Regions from separate parts of the Neobacillus sp. plas4 genome, predicted to be linked through region 1. Evidence: a T-box and tRNA genes for the amino acid it is inferred to sense, from the RefSeq annotation. Region 1 holds a T-box; the other regions hold tRNA genes.
The links. A T-box is a leader RNA that pairs with one kind of tRNA and senses whether it is charged. The one in region 1 lies ahead of pheS (phenylalanine--tRNA ligase subunit alpha), so its partner is inferred to be a tRNA-Phe.
Positions count from the first base shown of each region.

Region 2: it has a tRNA-Phe gene. The T-box ahead of pheS (phenylalanine--tRNA ligase subunit alpha) is inferred to sense a tRNA for this amino acid. The anticodon was not compared.
Region 3: it has a tRNA-Phe gene. The T-box ahead of pheS (phenylalanine--tRNA ligase subunit alpha) is inferred to sense a tRNA for this amino acid. The anticodon was not compared.
Region 4: it has a tRNA-Phe gene. The T-box ahead of pheS (phenylalanine--tRNA ligase subunit alpha) is inferred to sense a tRNA for this amino acid. The anticodon was not compared.

Region 1 covers NZ_CM170152.1:4,656,565-4,660,753, forward strand. Annotated here, with positions in the region: gene pheT (phenylalanine--tRNA ligase subunit beta) at 1-675, opposite strand, end outside; gene pheS (phenylalanine--tRNA ligase subunit alpha) at 714-1,751, opposite strand; T-box leader at 1,820-2,061, opposite strand; gene AC2TFD_RS23505 (TrmH family RNA methyltransferase) at 2,123-2,872, opposite strand; gene sspI (small acid-soluble spore protein SspI) at 2,984-3,190, shown strand; gene AC2TFD_RS23515 (hypothetical protein) at 3,227-3,658, shown strand; gene AC2TFD_RS23520 (M42 family metallopeptidase) at 3,692-4,189, opposite strand, start outside.
Region 2 covers NZ_CM170152.1:4,818,417-4,822,605, forward strand. Annotated here, with positions in the region: gene glgB (1,4-alpha-glucan branching protein GlgB) at 1-1,015, opposite strand, end outside; tRNA gene AC2TFD_RS24295 (tRNA-Glu) at 1,920-1,991, opposite strand; tRNA gene AC2TFD_RS24300 (tRNA-Ser) at 2,001-2,091, opposite strand; tRNA gene AC2TFD_RS24305 (tRNA-Asn) at 2,101-2,175, opposite strand; tRNA gene AC2TFD_RS24310 (tRNA-Ile) at 2,209-2,285, opposite strand; tRNA gene AC2TFD_RS24315 (tRNA-Gly) at 2,292-2,365, opposite strand; tRNA gene AC2TFD_RS24320 (tRNA-His) at 2,384-2,459, opposite strand; tRNA gene AC2TFD_RS24325 (tRNA-Phe) at 2,488-2,563, opposite strand; tRNA gene AC2TFD_RS24330 (tRNA-Asp) at 2,591-2,667, opposite strand; tRNA gene AC2TFD_RS24335 (tRNA-Met) at 2,671-2,744, opposite strand; tRNA gene AC2TFD_RS24340 (tRNA-Ser) at 2,920-3,012, opposite strand; tRNA gene AC2TFD_RS24345 (tRNA-Ile) at 3,029-3,105, opposite strand; tRNA gene AC2TFD_RS24350 (tRNA-Met) at 3,186-3,262, opposite strand; tRNA gene AC2TFD_RS24355 (tRNA-Ala) at 3,292-3,367, opposite strand; tRNA gene AC2TFD_RS24360 (tRNA-Pro) at 3,386-3,462, opposite strand; tRNA gene AC2TFD_RS24365 (tRNA-Arg) at 3,471-3,547, opposite strand; tRNA gene AC2TFD_RS24370 (tRNA-Leu) at 3,578-3,666, opposite strand; tRNA gene AC2TFD_RS24375 (tRNA-Gly) at 3,672-3,746, opposite strand; tRNA gene AC2TFD_RS24380 (tRNA-Leu) at 3,803-3,887, opposite strand; tRNA gene AC2TFD_RS24385 (tRNA-Lys) at 3,972-4,047, opposite strand; tRNA gene AC2TFD_RS24390 (tRNA-Thr) at 4,078-4,153, opposite strand; tRNA gene AC2TFD_RS24395 (tRNA-Val) at 4,187-4,189, opposite strand, start outside.
Region 3 covers NZ_CM170152.1:1,325,261-1,329,449, reverse strand. Annotated here, with positions in the region: gene AC2TFD_RS06710 (carbohydrate binding domain-containing protein) at 1-1,475, opposite strand, end outside; tRNA gene AC2TFD_RS06705 (tRNA-Leu) at 1,774-1,855, opposite strand; tRNA gene AC2TFD_RS06700 (tRNA-Leu) at 1,879-1,964, opposite strand; tRNA gene AC2TFD_RS06695 (tRNA-Cys) at 1,993-2,063, opposite strand; tRNA gene AC2TFD_RS06690 (tRNA-Gly) at 2,070-2,144, opposite strand; tRNA gene AC2TFD_RS06685 (tRNA-Gln) at 2,149-2,223, opposite strand; tRNA gene AC2TFD_RS06680 (tRNA-His) at 2,240-2,315, opposite strand; tRNA gene AC2TFD_RS06675 (tRNA-Trp) at 2,331-2,404, opposite strand; tRNA gene AC2TFD_RS06670 (tRNA-Tyr) at 2,443-2,527, opposite strand; tRNA gene AC2TFD_RS06665 (tRNA-Thr) at 2,552-2,627, opposite strand; tRNA gene AC2TFD_RS06660 (tRNA-Phe) at 2,653-2,728, opposite strand; tRNA gene AC2TFD_RS06655 (tRNA-Asp) at 2,776-2,852, opposite strand; tRNA gene AC2TFD_RS06650 (tRNA-Met) at 2,856-2,929, opposite strand; tRNA gene AC2TFD_RS06645 (tRNA-Val) at 2,978-3,053, opposite strand; tRNA gene AC2TFD_RS06640 (tRNA-Glu) at 3,096-3,170, opposite strand; tRNA gene AC2TFD_RS06635 (tRNA-Ser) at 3,194-3,285, opposite strand; tRNA gene AC2TFD_RS06630 (tRNA-Asn) at 3,295-3,369, opposite strand; rRNA gene rrf (5S ribosomal RNA) at 3,387-3,503, opposite strand; rRNA gene AC2TFD_RS06620 (23S ribosomal RNA) at 3,635-4,189, opposite strand, start outside.
Region 4 covers NZ_CM170152.1:3,424,367-3,428,555, reverse strand. Annotated here, with positions in the region: rRNA gene AC2TFD_RS17120 (23S ribosomal RNA) at 1-274, shown strand, start outside; rRNA gene rrf (5S ribosomal RNA) at 353-468, shown strand; tRNA gene AC2TFD_RS17110 (tRNA-Glu) at 513-587, shown strand; tRNA gene AC2TFD_RS17105 (tRNA-Val) at 682-757, shown strand; tRNA gene AC2TFD_RS17100 (tRNA-Thr) at 796-871, shown strand; tRNA gene AC2TFD_RS17095 (tRNA-Lys) at 910-985, shown strand; tRNA gene AC2TFD_RS17090 (tRNA-Leu) at 1,045-1,129, shown strand; tRNA gene AC2TFD_RS17085 (tRNA-Gly) at 1,141-1,215, shown strand; tRNA gene AC2TFD_RS17080 (tRNA-Arg) at 1,223-1,299, shown strand; tRNA gene AC2TFD_RS17075 (tRNA-Pro) at 1,308-1,384, shown strand; tRNA gene AC2TFD_RS17070 (tRNA-Ala) at 1,405-1,477, shown strand; tRNA gene AC2TFD_RS17065 (tRNA-Met) at 1,496-1,569, shown strand; tRNA gene AC2TFD_RS17060 (tRNA-Ile) at 1,614-1,687, shown strand; tRNA gene AC2TFD_RS17055 (tRNA-Ser) at 1,695-1,787, shown strand; tRNA gene AC2TFD_RS17050 (tRNA-Met) at 1,900-1,973, shown strand; tRNA gene AC2TFD_RS17045 (tRNA-Asp) at 2,016-2,092, shown strand; tRNA gene AC2TFD_RS17040 (tRNA-Phe) at 2,134-2,206, shown strand; tRNA gene AC2TFD_RS17035 (tRNA-Tyr) at 2,242-2,326, shown strand; tRNA gene AC2TFD_RS17030 (tRNA-Gln) at 2,478-2,552, shown strand; tRNA gene AC2TFD_RS17025 (tRNA-Cys) at 2,565-2,638, shown strand; tRNA gene AC2TFD_RS17020 (tRNA-Gly) at 2,650-2,723, shown strand; tRNA gene AC2TFD_RS17015 (tRNA-Ile) at 2,727-2,800, shown strand; tRNA gene AC2TFD_RS17010 (tRNA-Asn) at 2,843-2,917, shown strand; tRNA gene AC2TFD_RS17005 (tRNA-Ser) at 2,932-3,022, shown strand; tRNA gene AC2TFD_RS17000 (tRNA-Arg) at 3,029-3,102, shown strand; gene AC2TFD_RS16995 (pentapeptide repeat-containing protein) at 3,394-4,189, shown strand, end outside.

The DNA of each region.
Region 1 (4,189 bases):
ATATAAAGGATTATCTTCATTTGCTTCCACTTTTATGGTTATATAATCTGTCGCTTTTTCATTCACAGGCTCAAGATTGATTTCTGGCAATTTTACATCACGGCCAAGAATCGCAGCAACCTCATAAGCCACTCCTAGCATACTCAAGCAATCTGCACGGTTTGGTGTTAGGCCAAGTTCAAGAACTTCATCATCACGGTTTAATAATGCAATCGCATCACTTCCAACCTCTGCATCCTGAGGGAAAACAAAGATCCCTTCTGAATACTCCTTCGGTACAATCTTCGCTTCCATTCCAAGTTCGGTTAGCGAGCAGATCATTCCATTTGATTCTTCACCGCGAAGCTTTGCACGTTTAATTTTAAAATTACCTGGCAGAACTGCCCCAACTGTTGCTACTGCAACCTTCTGCCCCTCGGCAACATTTGGTGCTCCACAAATAATTTGTACAGGTTCTCCCTGACCGATATCTACCTGACATTTGCTTAATTTATCTGCATTTGGATGCTGGACACGTTCAACCACGTGACCAACGACTACTCCCTTAATTCCTTCGTTAAGGACATCTACACCCTCAACCTCAATCCCGCTTTTTGTGATTTTTTCAGCTAATTCATCAGCTGAAACTCCGGATAAATCAACATAATCCTGGAGCCATTTATATGAAACGAACATCTCGTGTTCCTCCTTTTTTCTAATTCGAGGTGGTAATTTTATTCATGTTTTGAAAATTGTTTTAAGAAACGAACATCATTTGTGTAGAAATGACGAATATCATCGATACCGTATTTCAACATAGCAATTCGCTCTGGTCCCATTCCGAAGGCAAATCCAGTGTATTTTTTAGAATCATAGCCAGCCATTTCAAGAACGTTTGGATGGACCATTCCTGCTCCAAGAATTTCAATCCAGCCTGTTTTCTTACAAACATTACAGCCATGTCCGCCGCAAATCATACAGGAAATGTCCATTTCTACAGATGGTTCTGTGAATGGGAAGAAACTTGGGCGTAATCTAATTTCACGATCTTCACCAAACATTTTCTTTGCAAAAACCTCTAAAGTACCTTTTAGATCGCTCATGCGAATATTCTCGCCGATGACAAGACCTTCGATTTGCATAAACTGGTGAGAATGTGTCGCGTCATCATTATCGCGGCGGTAAACTTTACCGGGGCAGATAATTTTGATTGGCCCTTTCCCCTCGTTCTTTTCCATTGTCCGAGCCTGTACGGGTGAAGTATGCGTACGCAGCAAAATCTCATCTGTAATATAGAAGGAATCCTGCATATCGCGTGCCGGGTGACCTTTTGGTAAATTTAGAGCTTCAAAGTTATAATAATCCTGCTCAACTTCTGGTCCTTCCGCAATTTGATAGCCCATTCCTATAAATAAATCTTCAATTTCTTCAATAATTCTCGTTAAAGGATGGTGATTTCCAACCTTAACCGGACTTCCTGGTAAGGTAACGTCAATAGATTCAGAAGCTAGTCTTTCTAATACGGCTGCTTCCTCTAGATCCTTTTGTTTCGCTTCTAATGTAGTAGCAATCGCCTCACGAACCTCATTTGCCAGTGCTCCCATAACAGGGCGCTCTTCTGCTGAAAGTTTCCCCATGCCGCGCAGTACTTCGGTAATGGGACCTTTTTTTCCTAGATAGGCAACACGAATGTCATTTAATTCTTTCAAGCTTGAAGACTGTTCAACTTTTTGAATAGCTTCCTGCTGCAATTCCTTTAATCTTTCTTGCATTGAAATTCCTCCTTAAATTTGATGATATTTCGAATGAAGTAAATGAAAACAAAAAAACCCCATCCCTGGAAAGGGACGAGGTTTATAGTCGCGGTACCACCCTTGTAAACACGGTATGTATAAAACACATGTGTTCGCTTCATTCGGATAACGGCTAGGCCGGTGCACCTTTACACGCGCTTTCTACGTGGTCCCGGTGCCAACTCAGGAGGTGAACTTCTCTTACCATTCCCATAAAAGTGCTTTCAGTCACGGCACTTTCTCCCTAATTGGTCTGTGATAAGATACTTTTCTCCGTCATCGTTTTTAGTATTTTTCAATAATGTAGATTATTATATAATACTTTATCAGTGGTTTCAAACAAGTATCGTCTATTTTTTCAAAAAATATAACAAGATGCCGGTTGCTACGGCAACATTAAGCGACTCGCTTTTTCCGTAAATCGGAATATACAGGTTCGCGTCCGTTTTAGAAAGCAGCTCTTTGCTAACCCCGCTGCCCTCGTTGCCAACAAGTAATGCAAATCTATCCTCTGTTGAAATATCAGTATATGCAGATGCCCCTTCAAGTGCTGTACCATAAACGGAAATATTTTTTTCCTTTAGCTGTTCCATCCATTCATGGAGGTCACCGGTTATAATCGGCAGGTGAAAATGACTTCCCTGAGCTGATCGGAGTACCTTTGAATTATATACGTCTACGCTGCCCCTTCCTACTATAACAGCGTCAATACCAGCTGCGTCCGCTGTGCGAATCATGGTGCCTAAATTCCCTGGATCCTGCACCGCATCTATTAAAAGATATGTCTTCCCATCTGGTACCTCGATTGAGACTTGTCTGCAAACTGCATAGATTCCTTGCGGTGCTTCCGTATCTGATAAAGTGTTTGAAATCTCTTCTGTGACGGTCGTGACAGGTATTTCATTAAAGTCCCAGCGCGGTGGAATCCCTACATTCGTAGAAACGATGATTTCGATTACACTTTCACTATGTTTTAATGCTTCTTCAACTAAATGAAACCCTTCCACTAAAAATGTCCCAGATTTATCTCGTTCCTTTTTTGTTAAAAGCTTTTTCCATTGTTTTACTTTTGGATTTTGAATGGATTCAATATGTTTCAAGTTTGTACCCCTCTAGTGTTTTTCCTCATTATATCCCAAAAAAAATACATAATAAAACCAAAATTAGAAAACATATAAAAGTAATGCAGGATAATAAAGGAGTGTATAATCATGAATTTAAATTTGCGAAATGCCATTGTACACAATGTCACTGGTAACTCACAAGCTGAATTAGAAGATACAATCGTTGACGCAATCCAAAATGGCGAGGAAAAAATGCTGCCAGGTCTAGGTGTACTGTTTGAAATCATTTGGAAGAATTCATCTGAGGATGAGAAGAAGGAAATGCTCGCTGCACTTGAGAGTGGATTGAAGTAATAGTTGTAGCTGCCGATTCTAACTCGGCAGCTTTACTTGTTTTTGTGTGCTATCCGCCAGTATTTCTTGTCATCCGCCAGTATTTCTTGCTATCCGCCAGTATTTTCAGCTATCCGCCAGTATTTCTTGCCATCCGCCAGTATTTTTCGCTATCCGCCAGTATTTCTTGCCATCCGCCAGTATTTCTTGCTATCCGCCAGTATTTCTCGCTATCCGCCAGTATTTTTCGCTATTCGCCAGTATTTCTTCGTATCCGCCAGTATTTCTCGCTATCCGCCAGTATTTTTCGCTATCCGCCAGTATTTCTTGCCATCCGCCAGTATTTCTCTATCCGCCAGTATTTTCCGCCATCCGCCAGTATTTCTTCCTATCCGCCAGTATTTCTTGCTATCCGCCAGTATTTCTTCCTATCCGCCAGTATTTTTCGCTATCCGCCAGTATTTTCCGCTTACCCTCCATCTGCATTAAAAATCCCCAACGAATCCGTCGGGGATAGAGCTGTTACTCATAGGTAATCTTATCAACTGTTTCCCGGTCCAGCCGCTTGGTGACTTCTACGATAAGCTTCACTGTGTTTTCATAGTCATCACGGTGGAGCATTGCGGCATGCGTATGAATATAGCGTGTTGCTATCGTAATGGCGATTGATGGAACGCCATTATGGGCAGTGTGGATTGGACCAGCATCTGTCCCGCCTCCAGGAATAACATCAAATTGATAAGGGATATTTAATTCATCCGCAACATCAATAATAAGGTCGCGTAATCCTTTATGGGCTACAAGGGTCGCATCATATAATATAATTTGTGGACCTTTCCCCATTTTGCTCATGGCTTCTTTCTCAGAAATTCCAGGTGTATCTCCGGCAATTCCTACATCCACCGCAAAAGCGATATCAGGATTGATTTTTTCAGCCGCAGTCTTTGCACCACGAGAGCCAATTTCTTCTTGGGTGGTTCCGAGTCCATACACCTCATTCGGATGGTCACTACCCTTTAA
Region 2 (4,189 bases), 160 kb from region 1:
TTAATTTTTTTAGAAATTCGATTCCAAATGGGTTTTCAAGATTTTCCGTTGAATTTGGCCAATAAATAATGTTGGCAACCGCATCCATCCTAAATCCATCAATATGGAAATAATCAATCCAAAAAAATGCATTCGAAATGAGAAAACTTTGGACCTCACCTTTTCCAAGATCAAAGTTTGCTGTTCCCCAAACCTGATTTTCCCTGTCACTCTCTGTTTCATAAGAATAAATATGGGAACCATCAAAACGGTATAAACCATGAGAATCCTTACAAAAATGACCTGGTACCCAATCTAGGATAACGCCAATACCATTTTGGTGACACTGATCCACAAAGTACATAAAGTCCTGTGGTGTGCCATAACGCGAGGTTGCTGAAAAGTACCCAGTTCCCTGGTATCCCCAAGAACCGTCATAGGGGTGCTCAATAAGGGGTAGTATCTCGATATGTGTAAATCCATGTTCAAGCACATAAGGAATAAGTTCTGCTGCCATTTCCTTATATGTTAAAAAGTCTCCATTTTCATGCTTTTTCCAGGAACCAAAATGCACTTCATAGATTACCTGTGCTTCAGATAAGAAGTTCCTTTTTTCCTTTCGCTGCAACCAGTGATTATCCTGCCAATCATAATCTTTCAAAGAATGGACAATAGAGGCAGTATTTGGTCTCAGCTCCGAGTAGAAGGCAAATGGATCTGCTTTCAAAATTCTTTCATTTTGTGCTGTAATTATTTCATACTTATAAAGGCAACCACTTAGGTCTTGATTAATGACTATAATCCATACACCTTCATTGTTTACCCTATGTAAATCGTAACCTTCACCATCCCAGCTATTGAAATCTCCAACTAGCCGAACCTCTTTAGCATTAGGGGCCCACACACAAAAGCGAGTAGAAACTTTCTCTGATTCCCTAAATACATGTGCACCAAATAGTTGATGACTTTGAAAAAGGTTGCCTTCATGAAATAAATGCAACTGATAGTCTGTTGGATATAAAGTATTCACTGCCATTAATAACCTCATCCTTGTGAAAATGTATTTCAAGGGTTAATTATAAGTGCAAACTACTAATAATTCTCAAAAACTTTTTTATCTTTTCTGACAACAAAGGATATAAACTGTCATATTACAGTATATTGCGAGTTATTTCGACACCAATCCACAATAATTCCATCGAGAATAGACAAAAATATATAAAATTTTTTAAGTTCATAGGGGAAAAATATTATTTGATTTTTGTATAACTTTAACGAGTTAATTTACTAAAAACCATTGTCTGTAAGCGTTCACAACGATTTTTAAAAAAATCGGGGAAGGAATAATATTATATTGATATAGGTATCACATTAGAGAATCTCGCCTTATAGGATGTACAAGCGAATGGTCCTGTTTGGGGATCGATATGTTTACTTTTTTTATATAACAACATATTTTTTGTGATAAAAGCGGGGTGATTTTATGGATTAATCACGTCAAGCATGGCGAATGGAGGCAGCTTCACATTTGGTTTCTCAGGATCCTTTGGAGTGAACCTGTGATCTCACTTTTTGTTGTGGCGGTATATATTCTTTTTTTAGTGAGCCAGATCTAGTATTATTTTATGGTTCGGTCACTATAGCTCTGCTCATAGTTACCCTAATCTAGTTTCTTCCTACAGTTCGGTCACTATAGCTTTCATAGTTACCCAAATCTAGTTTCTTCCTACAATTCGGTCACTATAGCTCTTTTATAGTTACCCAAATCTAGTTTCTTCCTACGGTTCGGTCACTATAGCTCTTTTATAGTTACCCTAATCTAGTTTCTTCCTACGGTTCGGTCACTATAGACCTTTTATAGGCCGCTCATAAAGAATAAGTTTTCCATTATTTATTAGACACAAAAAAACTGATGATATAATATCATCAGCCTTTTTGTATGACCCCTACGGGATTCGAACCCGTGTTACCTCCGTGAAAGGGAGGTGTCTTAACCACTTGACCAAGGGGCCTTAAATTTATGGCGGAGAAGGAGGGATTTGAACCCTCGCGCCGGTTACCCGACCTACACCCTTAGCAGGGGCGCCTCTTCAGCCTCTTGAGTACTTCCCCATAAAAAAATGGCTCCGCAGGTAGGACTCGAACCTACGACCGATCGGTTAACAGCCGATAGCTCTACCACTGAGCTACTGCGGAACAATAGAAGTTTATTTTTCTTTTAAAAGAATATGGTGGGCCTAAATGGACTCGAACCATCGACCTCACGCTTATCAGGCGTGCGCTCTAACCAGCTGAGCTATAGGCCCATAAATTGGAGCGGGTGATGAGAATCGAACTCACAACATCAGCTTGGAAGGCTGAGGTTTTACCACTAAACTACACCCGCATATCATAAATTATTATATGGGGCGACTGATGGGAATCGAACCCACGAATGCCTGAACCACAATCAGGTGCGTTAACCACTTCGCCACAATCGCCATTATTTTATTATCCACCAATTATAAATGGTGGCTCAGGACGGAATCGAACCGCCGACACAAGGATTTTCAGTCCTTTGCTCTACCGACTGAGCTACTGAGCCACTTAAATAATGCCATTTTTAAAAAAATGGCGGTCTGGACGGGACTCGAACCCGCGACCTCCTGCGTGACAGGCAGGCATTCTAACCAACTGAACTACCAGACCGTATTGCGGGGACAGGATTTGAACCTGCGACCTTCGGGTTATGAGCCCGACGAGCTACCAGACTGCTCCACCCCGCGACAATAGAAATTATTACACTTACTCATGCCCATAGTTTGTATGGACTGTATCAATCTCAGAAAGCTTATTCAAGCAGCAGTTCGATTGATACAACTCGCAGTTAATTCTGTGAAGTAACGCTCGTTGCTCCACCCCGCGACAATAAAAAGAATTTCATTTTGCTGAAGAATAATATGGCGGAGGAAGAGGGATTCGAACCCCCGCGCGGTTTAACCCGCCTGTCGGTTTTCAAGACCGATCCCTTCAGCCGGACTTGGGTATTCCTCCATATTATAAAGATTACTGGTGGACCTTGTAGGACTCGAACCTACGACCGGACGGTTATGAGCCGTCTGCTCTAACCAGCTGAGCTAAAGGTCCAGATAAAGTATTAAAAACTAATTTATTTGGTTATTTTGCTGCGCAAAAAAACTTTTGTGTTTTTACTTCATAAAAATACTTGGTAGCGGCGGAGGGGATCGAACCCCCGACCTTACGGGTATGAACCGTACGCTCTAGCCAGCTGAGCTACACCGCCAAATAGATAATTAAATTGTAAAACAACCTTGGTGGAGCCTAGCGGGATCGAACCGCTGACCTCCTGCGTGCAAAGCAGGCGCTCTCCCAGCTGAGCTAAGGCCCCATATCTTTTAATTGAAGATGGTCGGGAAGACAGGATTCGAACCTGCGACCCCTTGGTCCCAAACCAAGTGCTCTACCAAGCTGAGCTACTTCCCGATAAAATATGGCGCGCCCGAAAGGAGTCGAACCCATAACCTTCTGATCCGTAGTCAGACACTCTATCCAATTGAGCTACGGGCGCATATTATAAATCTATTTACACTTTTAAAAATGGTGCCGAGGACCGGAATCGAACCGGTACGGTAGTCACCTACCGCAGGATTTTAAGTCCTGTGCGTCTGCCAGTTCCGCCACCCCGGCAATATTGGAGCGGAAGACGGGATTCGAACCCGCGACCCCCACCTTGGCAAGGTGGTGTTCTACCACTGAACTACTTCCGCAATATTTGATAATGTTATTTCATTTAAAATATTAGTTATTTTACTCAAAATAACTTTGGTGCGGGTGAAGGGAGTCGAACCCCCACGCCTTGCGGCGCCAGATCCTAAGTCTGGTGCGTCTGCCAATTCCGCCACACCCGCATATTGAAAATTAATTACTGCAGCCAAAGGTTACTTTATTTGCTTTCGCAAAAGGAAAGTTTTTTTCACTAGCGTGAAAAACTATGGTGAGCCATGAAGGACTCGAACCTTCGACCCTCTGATTAAAAGTCAGATGCTCTACCAACTGAGCTAATGGCTCATTATTACTTAATATAAGTAATAATGAAAATGGTGCCGGCTAGAGGACTTGAACCCCCAACCTACTGATTACAAGTCAGTTGCTCTACCAATTGAGCTAAACCGGCAAAGAATAGTTATTTTTACTATCGTGAAAAATATGG
Region 3 (4,189 bases), 2.8 Mb from region 1:
GCTGCATTGTCAGGTGCATCACTAAATACTTTTAAATCCTTCCATTCGTTTCTAGGCAAATTCCCATTAAGTTGTCTATGTTCTATAATTCTATTATTGTTTGCATCAAAATAGCGGATTTCAGTCACAATATTATGTGTTTGATTCACAACATTGGTATAGACTGTTAACAGGTAGGATTCACTAGGCTCAATGGCAATTTTATCACTTAAAACACTGACTCCTGCTTTATCAGTAGTATCATGCAGATGTAAGCTTTGCACTCCAGTGCGAGCCCTCTCTGAACTGATTGTAATGCCTGGCCCAGCAAATTCAGATATCCAACCCGGAATGTCTCCATCCTGTAGTTCAGCTTCGAAGCTAGGATTCATGATTTCGCTGTTTGGTATTTCTACAGGCGGACCCTCACTACCTATACCTACAATGGATACATCATCAATGAAGGCTTCGGTTATAGCGATAGTCCCAGAATTGAATCGAAGTTGAACCTGTGTTGCACCCGCCGGGACTGTAAATGGGATACTGATCTCGCTCCATTGATTCGTTCCTATATCAGCTGATTTAAAGTTAATAAAGGTTGGACTACCAATCTTTTCATTTTGATCATTGTAGTAATGAACCTCGTAACCAATACTATGGGACTGACGAATCACATTAACCCAGGCTTTTGCAGTATAGGGTTCACCTGAGGTAACGGGAATCATGTCGCTTGTTATTTGCAATTGTTCTAGATTACTTGGATTATCAAAATGAAGACTGCTAAATCCAGTATGGACGCGTTCCTCACTGATAGAAATTCTGCTTAATGAATTTTGAGTTACTGGACTCCAACCAGGAATAGCGAGTTCCTCTTCAAAGCCTGCATTCACAACGGCTAGTCCATTTTCTTCAAATCCTGTATTGATTGCTACATCATCTATGTAGGCCTCTGTGATCGCCACTTTTCCTGAATTAAAGCGAAGTTGAACCTGTGTAGCGCCAGCTGGAACGACAAAGGGTACACGAATTTCTGTCCATTGATCTTTTCCTAAAGCTGCAGTTCCAAAATTAATAAAAGTTGCACTTCCCACTTTTTCATTCTGTTCATTAAAATAATGGACCTCGTAACCTAAACTGTGAGACTGATAAACTACGTTCACAAATGCCGCAGCCGTATAGGATCCACCTGGAGTTACAGGTAGCATCTCACTTTTCATTTGCAATTGTTCTTCATTACTTGGATTATTAAAATATAAGCTTTTCGAACCGGAGTGGGCTCTATCTTCACTAATGGAAACCCTACTTAATGTATTACTCGTAACAAGGCTCCAACCAGGAATCTCAACTTCTTCAAAGCCCCCATTGTGAACATCTGTAGCAGCAGCTTCGACAGCAATTGCCTGCGAATAAAAACCCGTGTATGGAGCAATTAAGGAGAAAAGTAGCATAAAACTGAATGTAAGCATTTTTGCTTTTTTGTAACTTCGATTTTGCAAACAACAAACCTCCCCTTTTTTAATATTCCGACTTCTTAAATCAATATTTCCCATTTTCATCCCCTTCCTTTTACATATATTGATTCTACTTAAAAATTCTATTTAGACATATAGTTTTTACTGACGAGAATTGGACTTTAAATAGGCTTTTAACCATGAAGTCTTCATGATGACTGGAAAAGATAGAATTACTAAAATACAGTCACGGAGATCCTATATATAAATTAACAAAGTAAAAAAAAAACGTTTCTTACTTAGTGTAAGAAACGTTTTTTTTCGCCTGATAAGCGATTGATGATACCGGTGGTCGGGGTCGAACCGACACTCCTTGCGGAACACGATTTTGAGTCGTGCGCGTCTGCCAATTCCGCCACACCGGCAAAATAAAGTTTTAAATACGTAATGCCGAGAACCGGAATCGAACCGGTACGGTAGTCACCTACCGCAGGATTTTAAGTCCTGTGCGTCTGCCAGTTCCGCCACCCCGGCAAAATATAAATGATATTAAATAAAATAAAGGCGCCAACCGGATTCGAACCGGTGGTAAAGGTTTTGCAGACCTCTGCCTTACCACTTGGCTATGGCGCCGTATTATGGAGCGGAAGACGGGATTCGAACCCGCGACCCCCACCTTGGCAAGGTGGTGTTCTACCACTGAACTACTTCCGCAAATTGGCTGGGCTAGCTGGATTTGAACCAACGCATGTCGCAGTCAAAGTGCGATGCCTTACCGCTTGGCTATAGCCCAATGAAAAATGATTTAATGGGGCGACTGATGGGAATCGAACCCACGAATGCCTGAACCACAATCAGGTGCGTTAACCACTTCGCCACAATCGCCACAATAAAATTTTTTGGCAGGGGTAGTAGGAATTGAACCCACACCAAAGGTTTTGGAGACCTTCGTTCTACCTTTAAACTATACCCCTATATATAGAATGTTATTTTCACTATCGTGAAAAAACATTGGTGGAGGGGGACGGATTCGAACCGCCGAACCCGGAGGGAGCGGATTTACAGTCCGCCGCGTTTAGCCACTTCGCTACCCCTCCACATAATATGAATCTTTCACCTAATGGTGCCGGCTAGAGGACTTGAACCCCCAACCTACTGATTACAAGTCAGTTGCTCTACCAATTGAGCTAAACCGGCAAGCATATAATCAATAGAATTAAAATGGTGGCTCAGGACGGAATCGAACCGCCGACACAAGGATTTTCAGTCCTTTGCTCTACCGACTGAGCTACTGAGCCACACTATTAGGCCTCTTTATTAAAAACCAGTAGGTTTAAAATATAGATGGCGGTCTGGACGGGACTCGAACCCGCGACCTCCTGCGTGACAGGCAGGCATTCTAACCAACTGAACTACCAGACCGTATTGCGGGGACAGGATTTGAACCTGCGACCTTCGGGTTATGAGCCCGACGAGCTACCGGACTGCTCCACCCCGCGACAATAAAAATACTATGGAAAGTTATTTTCGCTATCGCGAAAAAACTTTGGTGGAGGATGACGGGATCGAACCGCCGACCCTCTGCTTGTAAGGCAGATGCTCTCCCAGCTGAGCTAATCCTCCATATTACAGGAAAGTTATTTTTCACTATCGTGAAAAAAACTCTGGTGACCCCTACGGGATTCGAACCCGTGTTACCTCCGTGAAAGGGAGGTGTCTTAACCACTTGACCAAGGGGCCATACAATATAGATAGTGTTTTTATGGCGGAGAGCAAGGGATTTGAACCCTTGAGACAGGGTTACCCGCCTACACGATTTCCAATCGTGCTCCTTCGGCCACTCGGACAGCTCTCCATAAAAGAATGGCTCCGCAGGTAGGACTCGAACCTACGACCGATCGGTTAACAGCCGATAGCTCTACCACTGAGCTACTGCGGAATAATAAAATTGTTACAGCCTGGCAACGTCCTACTCTCACAGGGACGCTTGTCCCAACTACCATCGGCGCTGAGAAGCTTAACTTCCGTGTTCGGTATGGGAACGGGTGTGACCTTCTCGCCATTATTACCAGACTGTTTTCTCAAAGACATACTTTATTATACTGTCTTTCAGAGATTTTTCAAGAGGTTTTTGAAAAAATTCATTCCCTCAAAACTAGATAATTTCAGAAGAAGTTAGTAAAAACGAGTTCATCTTTTAAAAATTGGTTAAGTCCTCGAACGATTAGTATCAGTCAGCTCCACACGTCACCGCGCTTCCACCTCTGACCTATCAACCTGATCATCTTTCAGGGTTCTTACTAGCTTGACGCTATGGGAAATCTCATCTTGAGGGGGGCTTCATGCTTAGATGCTTTCAGCACTTATCCCGTCCGCACATAGCTACCCAGCGATGCCTTTGGCAAGACAACTGGTACACCAGCGGTGCGTCCATCCCGGTCCTCTCGTACTAAGGACAGCTCCTCTCAAATTTCCTGCGCCCACGACGGATAGGGACCGAACTGTCTCACGACGTTCTGAACCCAGCTCGCGTACCGCTTTAATGGGCGAACAGCCCAACCCTTGGGACCGACTACAGCCCCAGGATGCGATGAGCCGACATCGAGGTGCCAAACCTCCCCGTCGATGTGGACTCTTGGGGGAGATAAGCCTGTTATCCCCGGGGTAGCTTTTATCCGTTGAGCGATGGCCCTTCCATGCGGAACCACCGGATCACTAAGCCCGACTTTCGTCCCTGCTCGACTTGTAGGTCTCGCAGT
Region 4 (4,189 bases), 1.2 Mb from region 1:
GCAGGAAATTTGAGAGGAGCTGTCCTTAGTACGAGAGGACCGGGATGGACGCACCGCTGGTGTACCAGTTGTCTTGCCAAAGGCATCGCTGGGTAGCTATGTGCGGACGGGATAAGTGCTGAAAGCATCTAAGCATGAAGCCCCCCTCAAGATGAGATTTCCCATAGCGTCAAGCTAGTAAGAACCCTGAAAGATGATCAGGTTGATAGGTCAGAGGTGGAAGCGCGGTGACGTGTGGAGCTGACTGATACTAATCGTTCGAGGACTTAACCAATTTTTAAAAGATGAACTCGTTTTTACTAACTTCTTCTGACATTATCTAGTTTTGAGGGAATGAACCTCAATTAAATAGTCTGGCAGCAATGGCGAGAAGGTCACACCCGTTCCCATACCGAACACGGAAGTTAAGCTTCTCAGCGCCGATGGTAGTTGGGACTTTGTCCCTGTGAGAGTAGGACGTTGCCAGGCAAAGCCCATTTGGTTTTTTAAATTTTTTCCTGAATTTTCATGATGGCCCCTTGGTCAAGTGGTTAAGACACCTCCCTTTCACGGAGGTAACACGGGTTCGAATCCCGTAGGGGTCACCAAGTTATTTTCGTTAGAAAATAACAAGAGTTTTTTTCACGATAGCAAAAATAACTTTCCTTTCGGAACGGCGAAAAATAACTTTTTCAATAATATGGAGGATTAGCTCAGCTGGGAGAGCATCTGCCTTACAAGCAGAGGGTCGGCGGTTCGATCCCGTCATCCTCCACCAAAGTTTTTTCACGAAAGTGAAAAAAACTTCCCAATAGTGCCGGTTTAGCTCAATTGGTAGAGCAACTGACTTGTAATCAGTAGGTTGGGGGTTCAAGTCCTCTAGCCGGCACCAGATTTTTTTCTCAGTAGAAAAAATAAATTTCCTTGTACGAGCCATTAGCTCAGTTGGTAGAGCATCTGACTTTTAATCAGAGGGTCGAAGGTTCGAGTCCTTCATGGCTCACCAAGTTTTTTTGCGAGAGCAAAATAAACTTCCATTTGCGCCAGCAAAATAACTTTTAATATGCGGGTGTGGCGGAATTGGCAGACGCACCAGACTTAGGATCTGGCGCCGCAAGGCGTGGGGGTTCGACTCCCTTCACCCGCACCATTTAAATTTGTGCAAAAGTAGTTCAGTGGTAGAACACCACCTTGCCAAGGTGGGGGTCGCGGGTTCAAATCCCGTCTTCCGCTCCAATATTATGCGCCCGTAGCTCAATTGGATAGAGCGTCTGACTACGGATCAGAAGGTTATGGGTTCGACTCCTTTCGGGCGCGCCATTAAATAACGGGAAGTAGCTCAGCTTGGTAGAGCACTTGGTTTGGGACCAAGGGGTCGCAGGTTCGAATCCTGTCTTCCCGACCAGTCGAAGATTACATTAACATGGGGCCTTAGCTCAGCTGGGAGAGCGCCTGCTTTGCACGCAGGAGGTCAGCGGTTCGATCCCGCTAGGCTCCATTTATAGTTATTGAAAATGGCGGTGTAGCTCAGCTGGCTAGAGCGTACGGTTCATACCCGTAAGGTCGGGGGTTCGATCCCCTCCGCCGCTATAAATGAATTTAATGCTAATGTTGTTATTAATGTTAGTGTTTATGGACCCTTAGCTCAGCTGGTTAGAGCAGACGGCTCATAACCGTCCGGTCGTAGGTTCGAGTCCTACAGGGTCCATTTATCTGGAGGAATACCCAAGTCTGGCTGAAGGGATCGGTCTTGAAAACCGACAGGCGGGTTAAACCGCGCGGGGGTTCGAATCCCTCTTCCTCCTCCATCATAATAATGTGCGAGTTGCATCAATTGAACTGCTGCTTGAATTGGCTTCCTGAGATTGATATAGTCCATACAAGCTATGGGCATGAGTTAAATGTAATAATTTTTACTGTCGCGGGGTGGAGCAGTCTGGTAGCTCGTCGGGCTCATAACCCGAAGGTCGTAGGTTCAAATCCTGCCCCCGCAATTAAAGTTAGTTATTTTCAAGAAAAACACTTGAAAAAACTTTGGTCCGGTAGTTCAGTTGGTTAGAATGCCTGCCTGTCACGCAGGAGGTCGCGGGTTCGAGTCCCGTCCGGACCGCCATTTTTATTCCGGTAGTTGACCTACCGTTGGTATAGATGTGTGGCTCAGTAGCTCAGTCGGTAGAGCAAAGGACTGAAAATCCTTGTGTCGGCGGTTCGATTCCGTCCTGAGCCACCTTTAAATGTTATGATTAGTAAGGTCTCTTATATGGAGGGGTAGCGAAGTGGCTAAACGCGGCGGACTGTAAATCCGCTCCCTCAGGGTTCGGCGGTTCGAATCCGTCCCCCTCCACCAATTTTTTTTGCATAGCAAAATAACCAAAGTTTTTTGCGAAGCAAATTTACCAGGTTTTTTTTCACAAAGGTGAAAATAACCATAATGGTGATTGTGGTTCCGACATTCGTGGGTTCGATTCCCATCAGTCGCCCCATTTCATTTTTATTATTGGGCTATAGCCAAGCGGTAAGGCATCGCACTTTGACTGCGACATGCGTTGGTTCAAATCCAGCTAGCCCAGCCAGCCATGCATAAAGGCAGCATAGCCAAGTGGTAAGGCAGAGGTCTGCAAAACCTTTATCCCCGGTTCAAATCCGGGTGTTGCCTCCAATTCTAGTAATGCGGGTGTAGTTTAGTGGTAAAACCTCAGCCTTCCAAGCTGATGTTGTGAGTTCGATTCTCATCACCCGCTCCATATGGGCCTATAGCTCAGCTGGTTAGAGCGCACGCCTGATAAGCGTGAGGTCGATGGTTCGAGTCCATTTAGGCCCACTAGAATTTTTTGCGAAGCAAAATTATTAGAATATCCATTGTTCCGCAGTAGCTCAGTGGTAGAGCAATCGGCTGTTAACCGATCGGTCGTAGGTTCGAGTCCTACCTGCGGAGCCATTTTTTATGTCTATGGGGAAGTACTCAAGAGGCTGAAGAGGCGCCCCTGCTAAGGGTGTAGGTCGGGTAACCGGCGCGAGGGTTCAAATCCCTCCTTCTCCGCCATAATATGCGCCTTTAGCTCAGCTGGATAGAGCATACGCCTTCTAAGCGTACGGTCAGAGGTTCGAATCCTCTAAGGTGCGTAAAATAGCAATGAAGAACAACACTTAAAAAGGTTGTTCTTTTTTGTTTGTCCCTAAGGACAAAAAGACCGATAAATAGTGTAAGAAAATTATGTTTTATTGCTTTTGTAAAAATTAATAATAATTTTAATCGTACCTGAATCAGCTTTATCTATACCGATAATAGTACGAATAGGAGGAAATCATGCCCGTGCAGTTCTAACTTAGGTATCTGTGTTAAGATAAAATCTAGTTGAGATTTTTCAAATGGATTAATAGGTAAGTTTTTTAATAGAAGGAAGTGTGTTTATTATGTCTTGCGCATTAGTAATAGACGACAATACTTTGAATAATTTACGTGCTGACTGTGAAAATTGCTTTGGTTTGTGCTGCGTGGCACTGCCTTATGCAAAATCAGCCGATTTCGCCTTTGATAAAGACGGCGGGACTCCTTGCCGTAATTTACAATCCAATTATCTATGTGGCATACATAATGACCTTCGAAATAGAGGGTTTCGTGGCTGTTCGGCTTATGAATGCTTTGGGGCTGGTCAAAAGGTATCTCAACTCACATATAATGGAAAGGATTGGCGTTTAAACCAGGATGTTGCTCAAGAGATGTTTGTTGTATATCCAATTATGCAGCAACTTCATGAGATGCTATGGTACCTATATGAAGCACTAACTACAGATGCTGCAAAGTCAATCTATAAAGAATTAAATGAAAGTCTTGTTGAGACTGAAGAACTGGCCGGTAAAAGTCCAAAGTTCATATTGAGCATCGATGTGAATCAACATAGAGATAAGGTAAACAAGCTGCTGATTCGTACAAGTGAGTTGGTTCGTGCTCAAGTCACTAAAAAGCAAAAAGATACACGTCGCGGAATGGATTATTTAGGGGCAAAGTTGAAAGGAGCCGATCTAAGGGGCTCAAATCTTAGAGGCGCCTTACTAATTGCTGCAGACCTTAGAAACGCAGACCTTAGATGGAGTGATTTCATCGGAGCGGATTTTAGGGATACGGAAATCAGTGGAGCAAATCTTACTGGGAGTATTTTTCTTACCCAGGCCCAAGTGAATGCAGCTAAGGGGAATAAACGCACTAAAT